DNA from 3 places in the Nonomuraea sp. NPDC005501 genome. Region 1 is predicted to be linked to each of the others. Evidence: riboswitches for the same ligand, from Rfam matches in the RefSeq annotation. Region 1 holds a riboswitch; each other region holds the start of a gene.
What was found. A riboswitch is a leader RNA that binds a small molecule or an ion and turns the genes downstream of it on or off. The one in region 1 is predicted to bind cyclic di-AMP.
Positions count from the first base shown of each region.

Region 2: linked by a shared signal. The riboswitch ahead of ABZS51_RS09970 (hypothetical protein) and the one ahead of ABZS51_RS29765 (C40 family peptidase) in region 1 are both predicted to bind cyclic di-AMP.
Region 3: linked by a shared signal. The riboswitch ahead of ABZS51_RS14710 (C40 family peptidase) and the one ahead of ABZS51_RS29765 (C40 family peptidase) in region 1 are both predicted to bind cyclic di-AMP.

Region 1 is NZ_JBEXDT010000073.1:1,178-7,421, reverse strand. It holds gene ABZS51_RS29780 (phosphotransferase family protein) at 1-955, opposite strand, end outside; gene ABZS51_RS29775 (NYN domain-containing protein) at 1,097-2,419, shown strand; gene ABZS51_RS29770 (NlpC/P60 family protein) at 2,613-3,587, shown strand; cyclic di-AMP (ydaO/yuaA leader) riboswitch at 4,038-4,194, shown strand; gene ABZS51_RS29765 (C40 family peptidase) at 4,382-4,795, shown strand; gene ABZS51_RS29760 (hypothetical protein) at 4,888-5,718, shown strand; gene ABZS51_RS29755 (M48 family metallopeptidase) at 5,728-6,244, shown strand, end outside.
Region 2 is NZ_JBEXDT010000013.1:30,086-36,329, forward strand. It holds gene ABZS51_RS09965 (alpha/beta fold hydrolase) at 1-778, opposite strand, end outside; gene ABZS51_RS09970 (hypothetical protein) at 1,043-1,858, opposite strand; cyclic di-AMP (ydaO/yuaA leader) riboswitch at 2,047-2,183, opposite strand; gene ABZS51_RS09975 (DUF5302 domain-containing protein) at 2,368-2,571, opposite strand; gene ABZS51_RS09980 (aldo/keto reductase) at 2,645-3,505, opposite strand; gene ABZS51_RS09985 (DUF1232 domain-containing protein) at 3,793-4,185, shown strand; gene ABZS51_RS09990 (VOC family protein) at 4,221-4,598, opposite strand; gene ABZS51_RS09995 (alpha/beta hydrolase) at 4,711-6,244, shown strand, end outside.
Region 3 is NZ_JBEXDT010000023.1:80,023-86,266, forward strand. It holds gene ABZS51_RS14695 (hypothetical protein) at 1-620, opposite strand, end outside; gene serA (phosphoglycerate dehydrogenase) at 855-2,444, shown strand; gene ABZS51_RS14705 (hypothetical protein) at 2,763-2,885, shown strand; gene ABZS51_RS14710 (C40 family peptidase) at 3,060-3,764, opposite strand; cyclic di-AMP (ydaO/yuaA leader) riboswitch at 3,766-3,911, opposite strand; gene ABZS51_RS14715 (3-isopropylmalate dehydrogenase) at 4,010-5,056, shown strand; gene ABZS51_RS14720 (branched-chain amino acid aminotransferase) at 5,243-6,244, shown strand, end outside.

The sequences.
Region 1 (6,244 bases):
TCGCCTCCGTGAGGTCCTGGAAGAACCGGTGCAGGAAGATCATCCAGGCCAGGTCCAGCTCGCGCGGCCCCACGGCGGCCATCTCCCAGTCGAGCACGGCGACCGGCCGGAAGTCCCGGTACATCACGTTCCCGATGCGGGCGTCGCCCCAGGTGAGGACGTCGGGGCCCGGGTCGTCGGGCCAGTGCGCCTCCAGCCAGCCGAAGGCGCGCTCCAGCAGCGGGATCGGGTGGTCACCGTGCGCCCACGCGTAGTAGGCGCGCTGCGCGTCCACGTGCGCCCGCAGCCCGCCGCCCCGCACGCCGCCTCCCCCCTCGTCGCCGGCGAAGCCCTCCCCGCCGTACGAGGGCCGCTCTCCGCCGCCCAGGGCCCGCTCGTCGCCGTACGAGGGCCGCTCGTCCGCGCGTGAGGGCCGTACGCCGGTGGGGGACAGGACCGAGAGGTCCTCGCGGGTGAACGGCGCGTCGTGCAGCGCGGCGAGGAGCCGTACCGTCGCGTCCTGCAGGACGCGCCGCCGTCCTGGTGGCGCGTCGAGCAGCCAGCCCTCGAACGTGTACGGCATGACGTCCGGCGGCACGTCCCCGTCCTCCCGCTCCATGACGAAGAACGGCGTGCCCAGCGGCGCCGGGTCCGGCTCGAACCACAGCGCCCTCGGCGCCGGGATCCCGGCCCGGTCCCGGGCCAGCCGCATCACCTCGAACTGGGCCCCCAGGTCATAACGGGGGAAGACGGGTACCGCCTCGGCCGCCGGCGCCAGCCGGGCCACGCACCGTGCGTGCCGCCGGCCCGGCCAGGAGGCGGTGAAGAAGACCGTCTCGCTGGACATGCCGTTGGCCGCGGGCCGCGAGAGCTCCGACACGTCCACCGGGCCGCCGGTGCGGCCGGCCAGCCAGGACGCCATCCGGTCGCGGAGCCGGCCCAGGTCACGGGTGGACGTCCGCATCTCCTCCGTCACGGCGGCCTCCTCGGGTGAGTTCCGGTCCCGCCCCAGTGGTATACCCCTAGCAAGCGCTTGTCCACGTGGGGCGAGCGTTACGGTCAGGTACGGGGCAGCCGTACCCTTGTCTGAAAGGGCATGTCACGAAGGGACAGTGGGATGAGCTCAGCGGGTGAAGGCCTGTCTCGCCCGCTTCCCGAGCCGGTGCGGCTGAACGTCGTCGACCTGGCAGCCCAGGTCCTCGGCTCGATGCCCGCTGCGTCCGTGCCGGCCCCGTTGCGGGGCATCGCCAAGTTCGACCCGCGCAAGCGCGCCCGCCTGGGCAGCGCCCCGATCGCCGCGCAGCTGGAGAACGACAAGGAGTTCCGCGAGCTGGTCGCCGAGTCGGTCGCGGCGGGCTGGCCGGAGCTGGCCGCCTCGCTGGTGGACGGCCACGTGCCGCCCGCCGCCGACCCCGTGCTCGTGGCGGCCGCCGCCTACCTCACCCGCCCGCCCGGCTGGGCCGACATGGTCGAGGCCGCCCGCGCCGACCTCGAACGGTCCGCCGTGGCCGCCGAGGGGTCCGAGCGCGAGGAGGTCGTGTCCCGGCTGCGCGAGCAGCTCGCCGCCCAGAAGAGCGCCGCCAAGGAGGAGACCGACCGGCTGCGCGAGCAGCTCAAGGCCGCCCGCACGGAGAACTCCGACCTGCGCCGCCGCCTCCATGAGGCCCGGGAGAAGTCCAGGGAGGCGCAGCGGCGCGCCGAGGAGATGGAGCAGCTCGCCGAGGAGGCGCGGTCGACGGCCTCGGCGGCGGGCAGCGCGGGCGAGGCCGAGCTGCGGCGGTTGCGCGAGCGGCTGGCCGACGCCGAGAAACAGCTCGAAGCCTCGCGCCGGGCCGCCCGCGAGGGCCGCAGCATCGAGGACGCCCGCATCCGGGTGCTGCTCGACGCCCTCCAGGACGCCTCCGCCGGGCTGCGCAGGGAGCTGGCCCTGCCCACCATGATCAGCAGGCCCGCCGACTCGGTGGCGGCCGTCACCGGCGAGCGTCCCAGCGTGCGCGGAGTGCCGGCCCGCGCGCTGGCCGACGACGACCCGCAGCTCCTCGACCAGCTCCTCGCGCTGCCCCAGGTCCACCTGATCATCGACGGCTACAACGTGACCAAGGCCGGCTACGGCACCCTCACGCTGGCCGACCAGCGCAACCGGCTCATGACCGGGCTCGGCGGGCTCGTCGCGCAGACCCGCGTCGAGGTGACCGTGGTCTTCGACGGGGCCGAGCTGAACGCGCCGGTCCAGGTGGTGGCGCCGCGCGGGGTGCGCGTGCTGTTCAGCGCGCCGGGGGAGATCGCCGACGACCTCATCCGCCAGCTCGTCCGCGCCGAGCCGCCCGGCCGGGCCATCGCCGTGGTGTCCTCCGACCGCGAGGTGGCCGAATCCGTCCGCAGGATGGGCGCCCGCCCCGTACCGTCGGCACTGCTGCTCCGCAGGCTGGGCCGCGCGTAAACCGCGAGCTGGGCTGCGCGTAGACCGAGGGCTGGGCTGCGCGTAGACCGCGGGCCGGACTTGAGCAGGGCGCGATCCGGACGTAGCGGCTGGACGGCAAAGCGACGGTATAAGGAATCTGGCGTTTAGGTGAGATCAACACCTTAACTTCTGTACTATTTCGCCCCAGGTATGATCCCTTGGAGGCGACGCTGTGAGTTTGGGCCGGGTGCCGATGGTCGCGTGTCTCGCGATCGGGTTGCTGCTTTCGCCGACAGGTGGAGCCCAGGCCGCGCCGAAGCCCACGATCAAGCAGGCCAAGGCGAAGCTCGCCAAGCTCAACGACAAGGCCGACAAGGTCGTCGACCGCTACAACACGGCGACCGAGAACCACAAGAAGGCCCAGTCCGCCTACACCGAGCTCAACGACAGCTACAAGCGCAAGCTCGCGACCGTGGCCGACCTGCGCGAGCAGGTGATCTCGATGGCCGTCAACAGCTACAAGCTGGGCCGCGACGTCACCTCCATGCCCGGCGTGATCGGCTCCGACGATCCCATGAACACCCTGGGCGGCCTCGCCCTGGCCGACCAGGTGACCCGGGAGCGCGCTGACAAGCTCACCGCCTTCGACCGGGAGAACCGCGGCCTCAAGGCCGAGCGTGACAAGGCCGAGGAGGCCCTGGCCGCCGCCGACAAGGAGCGCGACGCGGTCCGCAAGGAGCGCGCCGAGGTCCTCAAGCTCATCGCCCAGCAGAAGAAGCTGCTCGACCGGCTCGGCGCCTACCGGGTGGGCGACCCGAACAGCACCGGCATCAAGTACACCGGCGCGGCCTCGGGCAACGCGGCGGCCGTGCTCCGGTTCGCGTACTCGCAGGTGGGCAAGCCGTACGTGTTCGGCGGCACGGGCCCCGGCGGCTGGGACTGCTCGGGGCTGACGCAGGCGTCGTGGCGCGCGGCCGGCGTCTCGCTGCCGCGCACCACCTGGCAGCAGTGGGCGTGGGGCGCCTCGCGCAGGGTGGCGCTGAACGCGCTGCAGCCCGGGGACCTCATCTTCAGCTCGGGACTCGGCCACGTGAGCATCTACGCGGGCAACGGCCAGATCGTTCACGCGCCGCAGACGGGCGACGTCGTCAAGGTCGCCACCCTCTCCTCGTACGGCGGCGCCCTCGTCGGCGCCATCCGCCCGTAGCGCGCCACGCGGCGCATCCTCTCACTCTGAACCGAAGACACTGCCTCGCTGTGGCGAGGCAGTGTAGCGGCCGTGCGCGCGTCTCGTGACGGGAACGCAAGTGAAGAACTGAAGCGGTCCGTGACCGGTCATGGTCACGTGGCCTGCCGTCCTGCCGGGGACAAACCTGACAAATGTGACGAAAGAGTCCTGACAGGCGCCTGATTCGTCAAGTGTGAGCAGAGTCACATTTGCGTAACGAATCATGGTGGCTAGCTGGGAGTCGTCCCTTTACTGACACCTTATGGCGATCTTTACAGCTTGACCCACGCTTTGCCGTTTCATGACATCTCGGCGTAACTTCTGGCGTCGCGGCGAACAAGCCATGGCGCCGCGAACCAACATCGGTCCCACCGATGTGGACGAGATAGCAATCCATCGGTCGCCGCCGTAAATATCCGTACTTGTTGCGGTGGTGGCCTGCCGAGTCCGTGCAGCCAGGAGGCACGGAGCCGGGGACCCAGCGATCCCGAGCGGGATCAGGGGTGAATCGGCGCGTAACGCGCCGTAGGGCGACTTCCAGGCCCGAATCCGTCAGCTAACCCGGTAGGCGTTCGTGGAAGATCCAAGGAGAAATCCTGTCTACCCACTCGCACAACCCCCGTCTGTCCCGAATCGCCCTGAGCGGCGTCGCTCTCACCATGACCGTGACGGCCGGAGGTCTGGTCCTCCATGCTCCGGCGGCCCAGGCGGCAGGGACGACGAGCACCACGGCCAGTCTTTCCACGGTTTCGGCGGGCACAGCCGCCGCGTCCGTGAAGACGGCGGCCGGCAAGACGGCGAAGGCCTCCAAGGCCGTCCGGCAGCAGGCGAAGGCCCATGCGGCCGTCGCCGTCGCCAAGGCGCAGATCGGTGACCCGTACCGTTACGGCGGCACCGGCCCTGGCGCGTTCGACTGCTCCGGACTGGTCCAGTACGCCTGGAAGAAGGCCGGCGTGAGCATTCCCCGCGTGACGAACAGCCAGTACGCACGCATCAAGAAGAAGGTCTCCTGGAAGAACCTCCAGCCGGGTGACCTGATGTTCTTCCGGGGGCTCGGTCACGTGGGCATGTACGTCGGCCACGGCAAGATGGTCCATTCGCCGCGGACAGGTCTGACGGTACGCGTCGAGAAGATCAGCGGATGGCGCAAGTCGTCGTTCGTGGGGGCGGTACGTCCCGGCCTGTGAGCACGCACGAAGACCCCGTCCCGGGTTGGGGACGGGGTCTTCGCGCGTTCGGGAACGAACAGCGGGCGGGTGGCCGGGTACGATCGGACAGCGTGTCCGCCCGGGTGAGTCGTCGAGCCGTGCTGGCGGGGGTGGCGCCCCTGCTCGCGCTGGCCGCCGCGTCCTCGCCGGCCCGTGAGCCTGCTCAGGCGGATCGTGCCGTCGGGCTCGGCGGGACAGGGGGCGAGCCGTGGCCCGGCGAGACGCGGGCGGCACGGGGCGCCCGATCACTCGTGCTGGGACACCGGGCCGATCCGAGCCTGCTCCAGGATCTCGCGCGCCGGGCCGACACCGCGGCGGAGCGCGTCTCCGGCGTTCTCAGCGTGTCCGTGCGGCCCCTCGTGCTCGTGCCCGCCTCCGCCGCCGAGGCCGCGCGCCTGGCCGGCGTGGCGGACGTCGAGGGGCTGGCCGCCGTGGCCGACGGAAGCCGCGTCGTCGTGGTCCCCGGCACGTTCGACCGCCTCACCCCCACCGGCCGCGACGTCGTGCTCACCCACGAGCTCACCCACGTCGCCGCCGGCACCGGCGGGCTGCCGCCGTGGCTGTACGAGGGATTCGCCGACTACGTCGCCTACCGCGACGCCGGCCTGAGCGTGCCTGTGGCCGCCGCCGAGCTGGCCGCGGAGGTCCGGGCGTCGCGGCCGCCGCGCCGGCTGCCCGAGCCCGGCGATTTCGCGCCCGGCTCGGCCCGGCTGGCGGCGGTCTACCAGGAGGCGTGGCTCGCCTGCCGGTACGTCGCCGAGCGGCGTGGGGAGGACACGCTGGTGAGGCTCTACCGTGATGCCAGGACGCGGGGCGCCGCCCGCGCGCTGACCGCCGCCGGACTCCCGGCCGCGCGGCTGACGGCGGGGTGGCGCGCGTACGTGCGTGAGAAGCTGGCGTAGGGGGATCATGTGACGAACGACGGCCAGGTGGGGGACGCGGCCCGCGGAGCGGACGCGCCCGGCACAGACGCGCCCGGCACCGACGCGACTCCGGGCGACAGCGCCACGGGGCATACCGCGGCGCGGCAGGCCGGGCTGGTGTGCGCCGGGCTCGGGATCGCGACCCTGGCCGTGGTGGCCCTCACGACGCCGTGGCGGGCGCTGCCGCCCTCCGCGCCGCATGTGGCCCCCGACCCCGCCCGTGACTTCAGCCCCGCCCAGATCGCGCACGCCGCCGCGTTCGACGCCGCCACCGGCGCGCCCGGCTACCTGTCGCTCGGCCTGAGCCTGCTCTTCGCCGGCCTGCTCGTCCTCACCCCGCTCGGCGGCCGGCTGCTCGGACGGCTCAGGGGCCCGTGGTGGCTGCGCGTCGTCCTGGGCGTGCTGCTGCTCACCGCGATCGTCGAGGCGGTCAGGTGGCCGCTCGGCATGTGGTTCGAGACCGAGCTGCGCGCGTACGGCCTGTCCACGCAGGACTGGGCGTCCT
Region 2 (6,244 bases), on a different contig from region 1:
CGTGGCCCATGCCGGGGAAGGTCAGCAGCCTGGCCCCGGGGATGGCCTCGGCGGTGGCCCGGCCGGCCGCGAGGGGGACGAGCTGGTCGGCCTCGCCGTGGACCACGAGCGTCGGCACGTCGAGCCGGCGCAGCCGTTCGGTGCGGTCGCCGGAGGCCATGATGGCCGCGAGCTGGCGTGCGGTGCCGGGCGGGTCGAAGCAGCGGTCGAACGCGCGGGCGGCCACGTCCGCGATGCGCGCGCGGTCCGGCTCGAAGCCGGGTGAGCCGATCACCGCCCAGGCGTCCTGGGCCCGCGCGACCACCTCCTCGCGCCCGGCGGGCGGCGTGGCCAGCAGCACCGCGCTCGCCGCCGGCGTGGGAGGGGCGACCCGCGAGCCGGGCGTGGACATGATGGAGGTGAGCGTGAGCACCCGGCCGGGATGCCGGATGGCCAGCGTCTGGGCGATCATGCCGCCCATCGAGGCGCCCACCACGTGGGCGGCGCTCCAGCCGAGCGCGTCCATCAGCCCGGCGGCGTCGTCGGCCATGTCGTCCAGCAGGTACGGCGCCGGGCCCCCGAGCACGGGCTGGCCGAGGTCGTGCAGGTGCGTCGACAGGCCCGCGTCGCGGTTGTCGAAGCGGACGACGTGGTGCCCCTGCTCGGCGAGGAGGTGGCACAGGTCGTCGTCCCAGTGGATGAGCTGGGCGCCGAGGCCCATGACGAGGAGGAGAGGACGACCCCCGGCCGCGCCGAAGCTCTCGTAGGCGATCTCGATGCCGTTGGCCTTCGCTCGCATGGTCACGAGAAACAGAATGACATTCGGATCGCGGGCCGGTAAAGCCCCCACGCGGGGACCCGTGTGCGCGGAAATGCGCGCACCCCGCCCCGGAACCGCCGGGGCGGCGGCGGTTCCGGAACGGGGTGGCGAGGTGGGGGCCTGGATGGAGAGGCAGGCAGGCCCCCGGGGGAGGCCGGACCGGACGGGGTGGCGTCCGGACCCGGCCGATGGTCGGGTGCCGGCCCGTGTGCCGCCTGAGGGGGCGGCATGCGGGCCGGGCGGTCAGCGCTGGACGAGCTTGCGCAGGCGGTCGCGGCCGAGGTACAGGCCGCCGCCGACCGCGGCCACGCCCACCAGGGCGAGGCTGGCCGAGGTGCTCAGACCCTCGTCGCCGGAGGCGGCGTCGCGGGCCTCGGTGCGGGTGGTGGGCTCGGAGGCGTTCACCACGCCGGCGTCGTCCTTGTCACGGGAGGAGACGGAGGTGCCCTTGCCCGCGGATCCGGCGCCGGACTCCTCCGGAGTGGTGGACTTGTCCTCGGCCAGCACCGGCGGCTTGGCCGGGTTGTGGTCGACGCGACGCCAGGCGCCGGTGGAGAAGGCGACCGGGTAGTTCTTCTTGCCCGCGCCGTTGCCCCACTTGGTGATGACGTAGCTCACCTTGATGTGGCCCTGGCCGCCGACACCGTCCACACCGAGCGTGCTGGAGTTGAAGCGGCCGCCGGTGAGCTGGGCGAAGGTCTTGGCGTCGAGGTCGAGCATGACGCCGCTGCTGGAGGGCACGCCCGGGCCGCGGTCCCCGACGAAGAAGGGGGCCTTCTTGCCCTTGTACATGACGTAGCCCTCGGTCATGAGCGGCCAGCTGGGGCTGGCTGCCAGACCCTTCTGCATGGGCTTGCCGCTGGCCGGCAGGCCGGTGTCACCGGCGCGGCCGGAGGAGTCGTCCCAGAAGTAGGAGGCGGTGGTCGAGCCCTTGAGGAGAACCTGCCGGCCTTCGTCGGTGTCGGCGTGCGCGGCCGTGGTGCCGGCGCCGATGGTGAGCGCGCCGAGTACGGCCGCCGTGAAGAGGCTGAAGGAACGCATGCCAAGTCGTTCGGACATGTGTTGAAAAAGTCCTTTACGTGGGGGTACAGAGGGGCGCGCTCCGAAGAGATGGGGACGCGTAGCCGGGCAGAACGCCGAACGGGCGCTACGCGAGAGCGCGAGAGAAGGTCAGGGGGAACGGGTGCCGCTCAGGAGGCGGCTGGTGACACTGCCCCGTCCGGGGGTACGCGGTAGCGCATGAAGTCTTGTCCTCTCCATCTCGCCTACCGGGTTAGCTGACGGGTTCGGACGTGGAGATGCCCTACCGGCCAGGTGCGGCCGGATTCACCCCAGAAGTGGGTCCCCGGTTCCCGCGCTGTGCGGGATTCGGCGCCGGCCAGTCGCCGCTTCCTGACGAAGGGCTAGGTCACTGACCGGAATGTGTTTGACTCTAGCCAGCGAACCGGACAAAAGCAAAGGTAAGCCCATAAATCGGGCGAAGATCTACCTTTCAGGCAAAGAAAAAGAGGGGTACGGCATGCCGTACCCCTCCAGGAAACCAGGTCTCAGCCCGTGCTCCGGGCGCCTCAGCCTCCGCTCTTGCGCCGGAAGGAACGCTTGCTGGCGGCCGGTCCGTGAGCGCCGTGAATCTTGGAAGCGTCGCCGCCCCTGCCACCAGCGCCCGAGTCGGCCTGCCGGGCACGCTTGCGCTCCAGCGCCTCACGGAACTTGCGCTTCAACTCGTCCTCGGGAGTTGCTTCGCTGGCTTCCGGCTCCGGTGTTTCCGTCATGAGGACCTCCTGGTGTTGGGGACATTCAAAGCTTCGCACGCCCGAACCCGCCGCGCGAAACCGGCGGGCCTCCTCAGCCGCCTAGAGCGGCGAGCTCCTCGGAGGTCAGGACCAGGTCCGCCGCCGCCACCGAGTCGAGGATGCTCTCCGGCCGGCTCGCCCCCGGGATCGGGACCACGACCGGGCTGCGCGCCAGCTCCCAGGCCAGGCAGACCCGCTGCGGAGACACCCCGCGCTGCTCGGCCACCCTGGCGAACCCCTCGTGCGCGCCGCCGAGCCGCCCCGCCGCGCTGATCCCGCCCAGCGGCGACCACGGCAGGAACGCCACGCCCAGCTCCTCGCACAGGTCCACCTCGGGCTCGCTGGAGCGGAACGCGGGCGAGTACTGGTTCTGCACACTCGCCAGCCGGCCGCCGAGGATGTCGTAGGCGATCCTGATCTGGCGCGGGTTCGCGTTGGAGATGCCCGCCATCCGGATCTTGCCGGCGTCGAGCAGGTCGCGCAGCGCGCCGATCGTCTCCTCGTACGGCACGGCCGGGTCGGGCCGGTGGTGCTGGTAGAGGCCGATCGCCTCGACGCCCAGGGCCTTCAGGGACCGCTCACACGCCTCGACCAGGTACGACGGCCGTCCGTCCACGGCCCAGCCGCCGTCCGGGGGCCGCGTGTGACCGCCCTTGGTCGCCACCAGCACCGCGTCGCCGTCACCGCCCCAGCTCGCGAGCGCCTTGGCGACCAGCCGCTCGTTGTGACCCACCTCGTCGGACGAGGGCGTGTAGGCGTCGGCCGTGTCGATCAGCGTCACGCCGGCGTCGAGCGCCGCGTGGATCGTCCGGATCGACTGGGCCTCGTCGGGCATGTGCCCGGCCACCGACATGGGCATCGCGCCGAGACCGATGGAGCTGACGGCGGTTTGTCCGAGTGGTCGCGTGTTCATGCGGACCATCCTCCCCCTGGGGCGACCGAAAGAGGAAGGCGACCCCACCGGTTTCGCCAGCCGGGGGTGACGCTTGTGGTCAGGCGCCCGGGGTGCGGGTGCCACGCACAGGGCGGGCACGTGGAGCCGTCGGGTGTGAGGACGGGGGCGGGGCGGGCGGGCACGTGGACCCGTCGGATGTGCGGACGGAGGCGGGCGTGCCGGGGGGTCGCCGTACAGTGATGTGGGGGTCGTGCCGGCTGGAGGCCGGGCGATGATCGTCACGGCTCGGAAGAGGGCGGAACGTCGTGCGTGGCTGGTTGATCGGGCTGGCGGTCACCGTCGTGTGCGTGGCGGCCACGTGGGGTGTGCTCGTCCTGCTGGCGCGCCGCCTGCCGCCCGGGCTCGCGCGGGACCTCGCCGCGTTCATCCCCGACTGCCTGACCACCGTCCGCAGGCTCCGGAGCAACCCCGCGGTGCCGCGCCGGGCGAAGATCGCGATCGTGATCGCGGGTGTGTGGGTGGCCAGCCCGATCGACCTGATCCCGGAGTTCCTGCCGGTCATCGGCCCGCTGGACGACATCGTGGTGGTCGCCCTGGCCCTGCGGTACGCCGCCCGGCAGGTGCCCCGCGAGGTGCTGCTGGACGCCTGGCCGGGCGAGCCCCGGCTGCTCCTCCGCCTGCTCGGCGACCGCGGCTGACCACCACTCGCGCGCACCGGCGAGCGGCGGCGAGCTCAGTCGTCCAGCCTCATGCGGAGGAGGCAGAACTCGTTGCCCTCTGGGTCGGCCAGCACGTGCCACGACTCCTCGCCGGTCTGCCCCACGTCCGCCGGCCGGGCCCCCGCCGCGAGCAGCCTCTCCAGCTCGGCGGCCTGGTCGCGATCGGTCGGGTTCACGTCGATGTGCAGCGGGAGCTTCCCGGGCCTCGGATCGTCGGACGGATTGAACACGAGGGTCGGCTGCAGCCCCCCGAACCCGGTCTCCCCCGGCCCGATCTCCACGCTCCCCTCATCCCGGTCTATCACCACGAACCCAAGCACTTCACACCAGAACGCCGCCAGCCGCTCGGGGTCGCGACAATCCAGCACCAACTCACTGATCCGACAAGCCATGAACACTTCACTACCCCGCCCCACCGGAGATTCATGCCGCATGCCCCGATACCCGGAGGAGTCGCCGATCGCCTGAGGGCCCGCGGACTCCCCTGGCATTCTTGGCCGCGTCATGGCGGATCACAGCGCGGCGGCGCTCGCGGCGTACGAGCGGGCGGCGGCGGCACTGGCCGCGTACGGGCGGGCGGCGGCACTCGCGGCGGGCCATCACGCCGGCCTCGACCCGGCGGCCCGGCTCGCGCACGCCCACGCCTGGGTCGGCGGCGGCGCCCCCGCCTTCGCGGAGGACCTGGCCCGCCACCGGGCCCGCCTCCAGTCCTCGCTCGCGGACGCGCTGCACGCGCTCGCCCTCCTCGTCGTACGGCACGGCGGACAGGCACCGGCCGTTCCCGCGCTGACCACGTCCGTCGCGGCTCTGGCCCCCGCCCCGGGCCGCTTCCAGGGCATCGAGCAGAACGCCATGACCGCCCTGGTGGCGTCCCTGGGTCACGCCGCACAGACGCTGCCGGTCGCCGGGGCGCGCCTCGCCGCCGAGCTGTCCGCCCACGGCCTGCCCGCCGAGCCCGGCCACGAACTCCGCCGCATCGCCACCTGGGCCGCCGCCCACGGCGACGACCTGCGGCGCCGCCTCAACCTGATCCGCGAGACGGTGCCCGGCCCGTCGCTGCCGGCGGGGCTGGCGGCGTACGGGCTGTTCGGCGGCCACGCCCCCGACCCGGGCGGCGCGGAGCGCCTGCTGGCGCGCATCGCGGCGGGCGAGGAGCACGCGGTGACGCGGCTGCTGACCGTCCAGGAGAACGGGACCGACGCGGGCCTGGCGGCGCGGGTCGCCGCGTGGTGGCACACGCTGCCGCCCGAGGCGCGGGAACGCCTGGTGACGCTCCCGTGGTCCGGGCTGCTGAACGGCCTGCCGGCGACGGTCCGGGACCGGGCCAACCGCCGCGGGCTGGCCGAGGAGCGGACCCGGCTGGAGCGGGAGCTGGAGACGGCCACGGCCGACCTCGGCCGGCTCGCGGACCCGGGCCTGCTGGGCGGCTGGGAACGCATCGCCGCCCGGCTGCGGCGCATCGACCTCATCGAGTCGCAGCTCCGCCCGGTGGCGGGACATCCGGCGCCGCTGCTGCTGGCGTTCGACGTGACGGGTCAGGGGCGGCTCGTCGTCGCCTGGGGCGATCCGGACACGGCGGACATCACGGTCACGTCCGTGTCGGGGCTCACGTCGGGGCTGGACGCCGCACGGGGGGATCTGGAGCGGTCCCGGGCGTTGTGGCAGCAGGCGCGCGCGACCAGCGGAGAACGTTCGATAGCGTCGATCACCTGGCTCGGCTATGACGCCCCGCAGATCGACCCGGGCCTGTTCGACATCACCAGGTCCGTCGCCGCCGACAACGCGGCGGCCAAGGGCGGCAGGGCGCTCGCCGCGTTCGCCGACGGCCTGCACGCCGCTCACGCGCCCTCGGGGACGGCGCGCAACGTCGTCATCGGGCACAGCTACGGCTCGCTCACCACGGGCCACGCCGCCGCCCTCCGCCCGGGCAGGCTCGCGGACGACCTCATCCTCATCGGCAGCCCGGGGACCGGCGTCGACCACGCCTCACGGCTGGGCGTCGACCCGGCGCACGTGTGGGTGGGCGAGGCCGGCAACG
Region 3 (6,244 bases), on a different contig from region 1:
ACGTGGTGGACCAGCGGGTAGTCCATCAGCAGGTGCGCGATGGCGCGCCGCAGCGCGGGCAGGATGGGGTGCGTGCAGCGCCGGTAGCCGGGATCGACCTGCTGCATCGGGCCCGACAGGTGCGGGCGCGGCGCGGGGATCCACGGCATCTGCGGCGCCTCGGGAGCCGGCGGCGCCACCTGGGCGAGCGCGGGGGCCCCGCGCGAGACCATGGCCATGGCGCCGGTCGCGTAGGCGGCGGGGGCGGCGCCCGACAGGACGGGCGTCGGCCCGGTGCGCGTCGAGGTCAGGAACCGCTGGAGGTCGTCGATCGGCACGGCGGCCGCGGCCGGCCCGGCGGCGTCGATGACGATCTCCCGCACACCCGTGACGCGCTGGATGTCGAGAATGGTGTCGGCGTCGCAGGCCGACAGGGCATGGCAACCGCGGTGCCTGGCGTAGGTCCCAGGGCCGGTGTATCCGAGCAGGACCCGGTCGCCGGCCTGCGTGGTGCCCAGGACGACGGACCGGTCGGGTCGCACGGCCACCAGGACTCCGCCCTCGGCCAGGGCCGCGAGCAGGCGGTGCGGGGCACCATGCTGGACGAGCACGTCGGCGAGCGCAGGATTCCCGATGCTCATATGACGAACCATAGGTAGTGGGCCACGGCTTATCAGGCTAATGGCGAAGAAATCCCCCTATCAAGACAAAGATGGGTGCGACGTGGATGACTTTGGCCGTCCACGGGTAGGGCGGCGTCCGTCTCACATGCCGGGTCCCTCGTGAACGCGTTCACAAGCGCGGATACACTCTGTGGGACTCCGAGGGGCTCGCCGACGTGCCCCTAGCCCGCCGCTCGCCTTAAGGATCCATCCGTGACAAAGCCCGTCGTCCTGGTCGCAGAGGAGCTGTCCGAGGCCGGCCTCGCCGTGCTCGGCGCCGATTTCGAGGTCCGCCACACCGACGGCGCCGACCGCTCGCAGCTGCTGCCCGCGCTCGCCGACGTGGACGCGCTGATCGTCCGCTCCGCCACGCAGGTGGACGCCGAGGCGATCGCCGCCGCGCCCAAGCTGCGCGTCGTCGCCCGCGCCGGAGTGGGCCTCGACAACGTCGACGTCGAGGCGGCCACCAAGGCCGGAGTGATGGTCGTCAACGCGCCCACCTCCAACATCACCAGCGCCGCCGAGCAGACCATCGCCCTCATCCTGGCCAGCGCCCGCAACACGGCCCAGGCCCACGCCGCGCTGAAGAACGGCGAGTGGAAGCGGTCCAAGTACACCGGCGTCGAGCTCGACGAGAAGGTCGTCGGCATCCTCGGCCTAGGCAAGATCGGGCAGCTCGTGGCGCAGCGGCTCCAGCCGTTCGGCGTCGAGCTGATCGCCTACGACCCCTACCTGCCGCCGGCCCGCGCCGCGCAGATGGGCGTCAAGCTGCTCAGCCTCGAAGAGGTGCTCAAGCAGGCCGACTTCATCACCGTCCACCTGCCCAAGTCCAAGGAGACCGTCGGCCTCATCGGCGACAAGGAGCTGCACGAGGTCAAGCCCTCGGTGCGGATCGTCAACGTGGCCCGCGGCGGCATCGTCGACGAGGCGGCGCTCTACACCGCGATCAAGGAGGGTCGCGTGGCGGGCGCCGGCATCGACGTCTTCGCCAAGGAGCCCTGCACCGACAGCCCCCTGTTCGAGCTCGACCAGGTCGTCGTGACGCCGCACCTCGGCGCCTCCACGCACGAGGCCCAGGAGAAGGCGGGCACCCAGGTGGCGCGCAGCGTGAAGCTGGCGCTGGCGGGCGAGTTCGTGCCCGACGCGGTCAACGTCCAGGGCGGCGCCGTCGCCGAGGACGTCAAGCCGGGCCTGCCGCTCGCCGAGAAGCTCGGTCGCGTCTTCACCGCCCTGGCCGGCGAGGTGGCCACCAAGCTCGACGTCGAGGTGCGCGGCGAGATCGCCTCGCAGGACGTGCGGGTGCTGGAGCTGGCCGCGCTCAAGGGCGTCTTCACCGACGTGGTCGAGGACTCCGTGACGTACGTCAACGCGCCGCTGCTCGCCAAGGACCGCGGCGTCACGGTGGAGCTGGTGACCAGCTCCGAGAGCCCCGACTGGCGCAACGTCGTCACCGTGCGCGGCGTGCTGGCCGACGGCCGGCAGGTCTCCGTGTCCGGCACGCTGTCCGGCCCGCGGCAGATCACGAAGATCGTCGAGGTCAACGGCTACGAGATGGAGATCGAGCCGACCGAGCACCTGTCGTTCTTCACCTACACCGACCGGCCCGGCGTGGTCGGCGTCGTGGGCCGCCTCCTCGGCGAGCACGGCGTCAACATCGCCTCGATGCAGGTGGCCCGTGACGTCAAGGGCGGCAAGGCGCTGATCGCGCTGACCGTCGACACGGCCATCCCGGCCGACGTGGTCGAGCAGATCGTCGGCGAGATCGGCGCGGACAGCGGCCGCTCGGTCGACCTCGACGGCTGACGGCCGTCCCCTTCCCGAAGACCGCCGCCGGACAGCACCTGTCCGGCGGCGGTCGTTTTTGTCTCACGATGCGAGATATTAGGACGTCCTAGGAGACAGCCGGGAGACCGGAAGGTACATTGCTAGCAATGCGCCAGGTTCTCGTACTCATTACCTGCCGCGGCGGGGCCTGTTAGGGCAGGCCGGCGACCCGCCGCGGTGTGGCGTCGCGTCGGCCGTCAGTCCCATCGCCTGGTCCGTGTTCCCGTGCCGCGAGCTCATGCTCGGCCGGGATTCGACTCCCGTCTGTACGACGCCCCGCGAAACGAGATGACCCACATGTATGAGATGTACTCCTGGAACGGCGCCGAGGAGCGCGACGACGAGGCGGCCGAGGCCGTGCAGACCGCGCTGGACCGCCGCGACAACGGCGGCGCCCCGCAGGCCGCCGACCAGCGCTGACCTTCCCCGGCTGCTCCTGACTCGGCCGGCTGTTTCCTGACTCGGCCGGCCGGTCCCTGACCCTGTCCTGATCCCCGTCATGCCGGTGGGCCGGGCGCGACCGCCGGTCGCGCCCGGCCTACCGGCAGTGGGTCACAGGACAGGTGTCACTGGATGGGCGTCACTTGACGGGTGTCACAGGATGGTGGCCGCGGGGATGTTGGTGGCCGGGGCCGGGGTCTTGCGCTCGGCCTTCATGGCGGCCCACGCCTTGACGCCCTTGGGGTCCGGGCGGACGGCGCCGACGAAGGAGGCGCGGCGCCAGGCCGACAGGCGCTCCACCTTGACCACGTCACCCGTCTGCGGGGAGTGCACCATGTACCCGGGCTTGGAGATCATCCCGACGTGCCCGAGGTTGTGGAAGAAGACGAGGTCCCCTGGCTTGAGGTTCTTCCAGGAGATCTTCCGGGAGAACGCCCGGTACTGCTCCGCCGCGGTCCGGGGGAGCCGGATGCCGGCGTGCTGGTAGGCCTTCAAGGTCAGGCCGGAGCAGTCGTAGCCCTTGCGGGTGGTGCCGCCCCACACGTACGGGGTGCCGCGTTTGTCGAGGGCGAACTTGAGTGCCCGTTTCCAGGCGGGGAGAGGGGTCTTCTTGTCGCGGGCGGCTTGGACGTCCGCCGCGGTCAACATGACGATCGGCGAGGTCAGGCGGGCCGTCGTGGTCTCCTCCTTGACGCTGCCCGGCAGCGAGGAGGACGCGTTCTGGAACGTTCCAGAAGAGGTGGGGGGAAGGGGGGTGCTTTGCCGCGACGGCTGGGAGGAGGCGAGGGAGGCGCTGGCCGGGGCGGCGAGCGCGACCCCTGCGGTCGCGACGGCGGCGAGCATGGCGATGCGAGACACGAAGGTCCTTCCATACGGCCTACCGGGTTAGCTGACGGGCTCGGGCCTGGAAGTGGCCCTACGGCGGTGACCTGCCGATTCGCCCCGAAAAGGGGAATGGGTCCCCGGCTCCACGCAACTGCTGCGCGGATTCGGCTCGACGGACTCTAACGAAACGGTCAAACGGCCGCAATACCTGGCAAAACGGATGTCCGGTACGTGAGATGGTGTGTTCGGCAGTCGAGACGAGCCGGTAGGGTACGGCCATGGATTCGCGCGACATTCGCCTGGCAGTGATCCCTGGGGACGGCATCGGCACCGAGGTCGTGACCGAAGGGCTCAAGGTGCTCGAAGCCGTCGGCACGAAGATCGAGGCCACCCACTACGATCTCGGCGCCGCCCGCTACCACCGCACCGGCGAGACCCTGCCCGACTCCGTCCTGGAGGAGCTGCGCGGCTACGACGCGATCCTGCTCGGCGCCGTCGGCGACCCCAGCGTGCCGCCGGGCATCCTGGAGCGCGACCTGCTGCTGCGCCTGCGCTTCGTCTTCGACCACTACGTCAACCTGCGCCCGGTCAAGCTCTACCCGGGAGTGGAGACGCCGCTGGCCCGCGCCGGCGCCGAGGACATCGACATGATCGTCATCCGCGAGGGCACCGAGGGCCTGTACGCGGGCACGGGCGGCGTGATGCGCGGCGGCACGCCGCACGAGATCGCCACCCAGGAGTCGCTCAACACCGCCCACGGCGTGGAGCGCGTGGTGCGCTACGCCTTCGCCAAGGCGCAGTCGAGGCCGCGCAAGAAGCTCACGCTCATCCACAAGACCAACGTGCTGACCTACGCCGGAGACCTCTGGCAGCGCACGGTCAACCGGGTGGCCGAGGAGTTCCCCGAGGTCACGACCGACTACAGTCACATCGACGCGGCCTCGATGTTCTTCGTCACGCAGCCCGAGCGGTTCGACGTGATCGTCACCGACAACCTCTTCGGTGACATCATCACCGACCTGGGCGCGGCGATCGCGGGCGGCATCGGCCTGGCCGCCAGCGGCAACATCAACCCCGAGCGCACCGCGCCCAGCATGTTCGAGCCGGTCCACGGCAGCGCGCCCGACATCGCGGGCCAGGGCAAGGCCGACCCGACCGCGACGATCCTGTCCGTCGCCATGCTCCTCGACCACCTCGGCCTGCACACCGAGGCCGCCAAGGTGGAGCAGGCCGTCGCCGACGACATCATCGAGCGGCTGAGCGGCGGGGCGAGCCGGACGACCGGCGAGATCGGTGACGACATCACCGCGCGAGTATCGGGCTAGGGCCGCCCCAGCTCCGTAAGCGCCTGGCGGTCCGAACCGGACCTGCCAGGCGCTTTTCGCATGTTCAGGGTCATACCATCCCAGTGACCCCTTGCCATCCCAAATAGCGAGACACTAGGAAGTACGTGGAGTGCCGGCGCGCAGTGCCGCCGGCATCACCGAGTCGTAGAGAGAAGGACCATCGTCATGACCATCGCTCAGAAGCTCAGCTTCGACGTGCAGCTATCCGACCACGCTCGCACCGCGGCGGAGCGCGAGCAGGTACTGGCGAGTCCGGGCTTCGGGCAGACCTTCACCGACCACATGATCTCCATCCAGTACACCGAGGGCGAGGGCTGGCACGACGCGCGGCTCCAGCCGTACGGGCCGCTCTCCCTCGACCCGGCCACGGCGGTCTTCCACTACGCGCAGGAGCTGTTCGAGGGGCTGAAGGCGTACCGGCAGATCAACGGCTCCGTCGTGACGTTCCGGCCGTACGCCAACGCGGCCCGCTTCAACCAGTCCGCGGTGCGCATGGCGATGCCGGAGCTGCCCGAGGAGACGTTCGTCGAGTCGCTGGAGCAGCTCGTGCAGGCCGACCGCGACTGGGTGCCGACCGCCGAGGGGCACAGCCTCTACCTACGGCCCTTCATCATCGCCACCCAGGTCGGGCTGGGCGTCAACTACCCGTCGCGCACCTACACGTACATGGTGATCGCCTCGCCGGCGGCCTCGTACTTCAGCGGCGGCGTCAAGCCCGTCTCGGTGTGGCTGTCCACCGAGTACACCCGCGCGGCCCCCGGCGGCACCGGCTTCGCCAAGTGCGGCGGCAACTACGCCGCCGCGTTCGTCGCCCAGCGCCAGGCCGTGGAGAACGGCTGCGACCAGGTGGTGTGGCTCGACGCGGCCCAGCACGCGTACGTCGAGGAGATGGGCGGGATGAACCTGTTCTTCGTCATCGGCGGCAAGCTCGTCACCCCCTCCCTGACCGGCACCCTGCTGCCCGGCATCACCCGCGACTCGATCCTCGCGCTGGCCGACGACCTCGGCCTGGAGGCCGAGGAGCGCCTGGTGAGCGTCGAGGAGTGGCAGGAGGGGTGCGCGTCGGGCGAGGTCAGCGAGGTGTTCGCCTGCGGCACGGCGGCGGTCGTCACGCCGGTCGGCTCCGTCAAGGGCGCCGACCGCTCCTGGACGGTCGCCGACGGCACC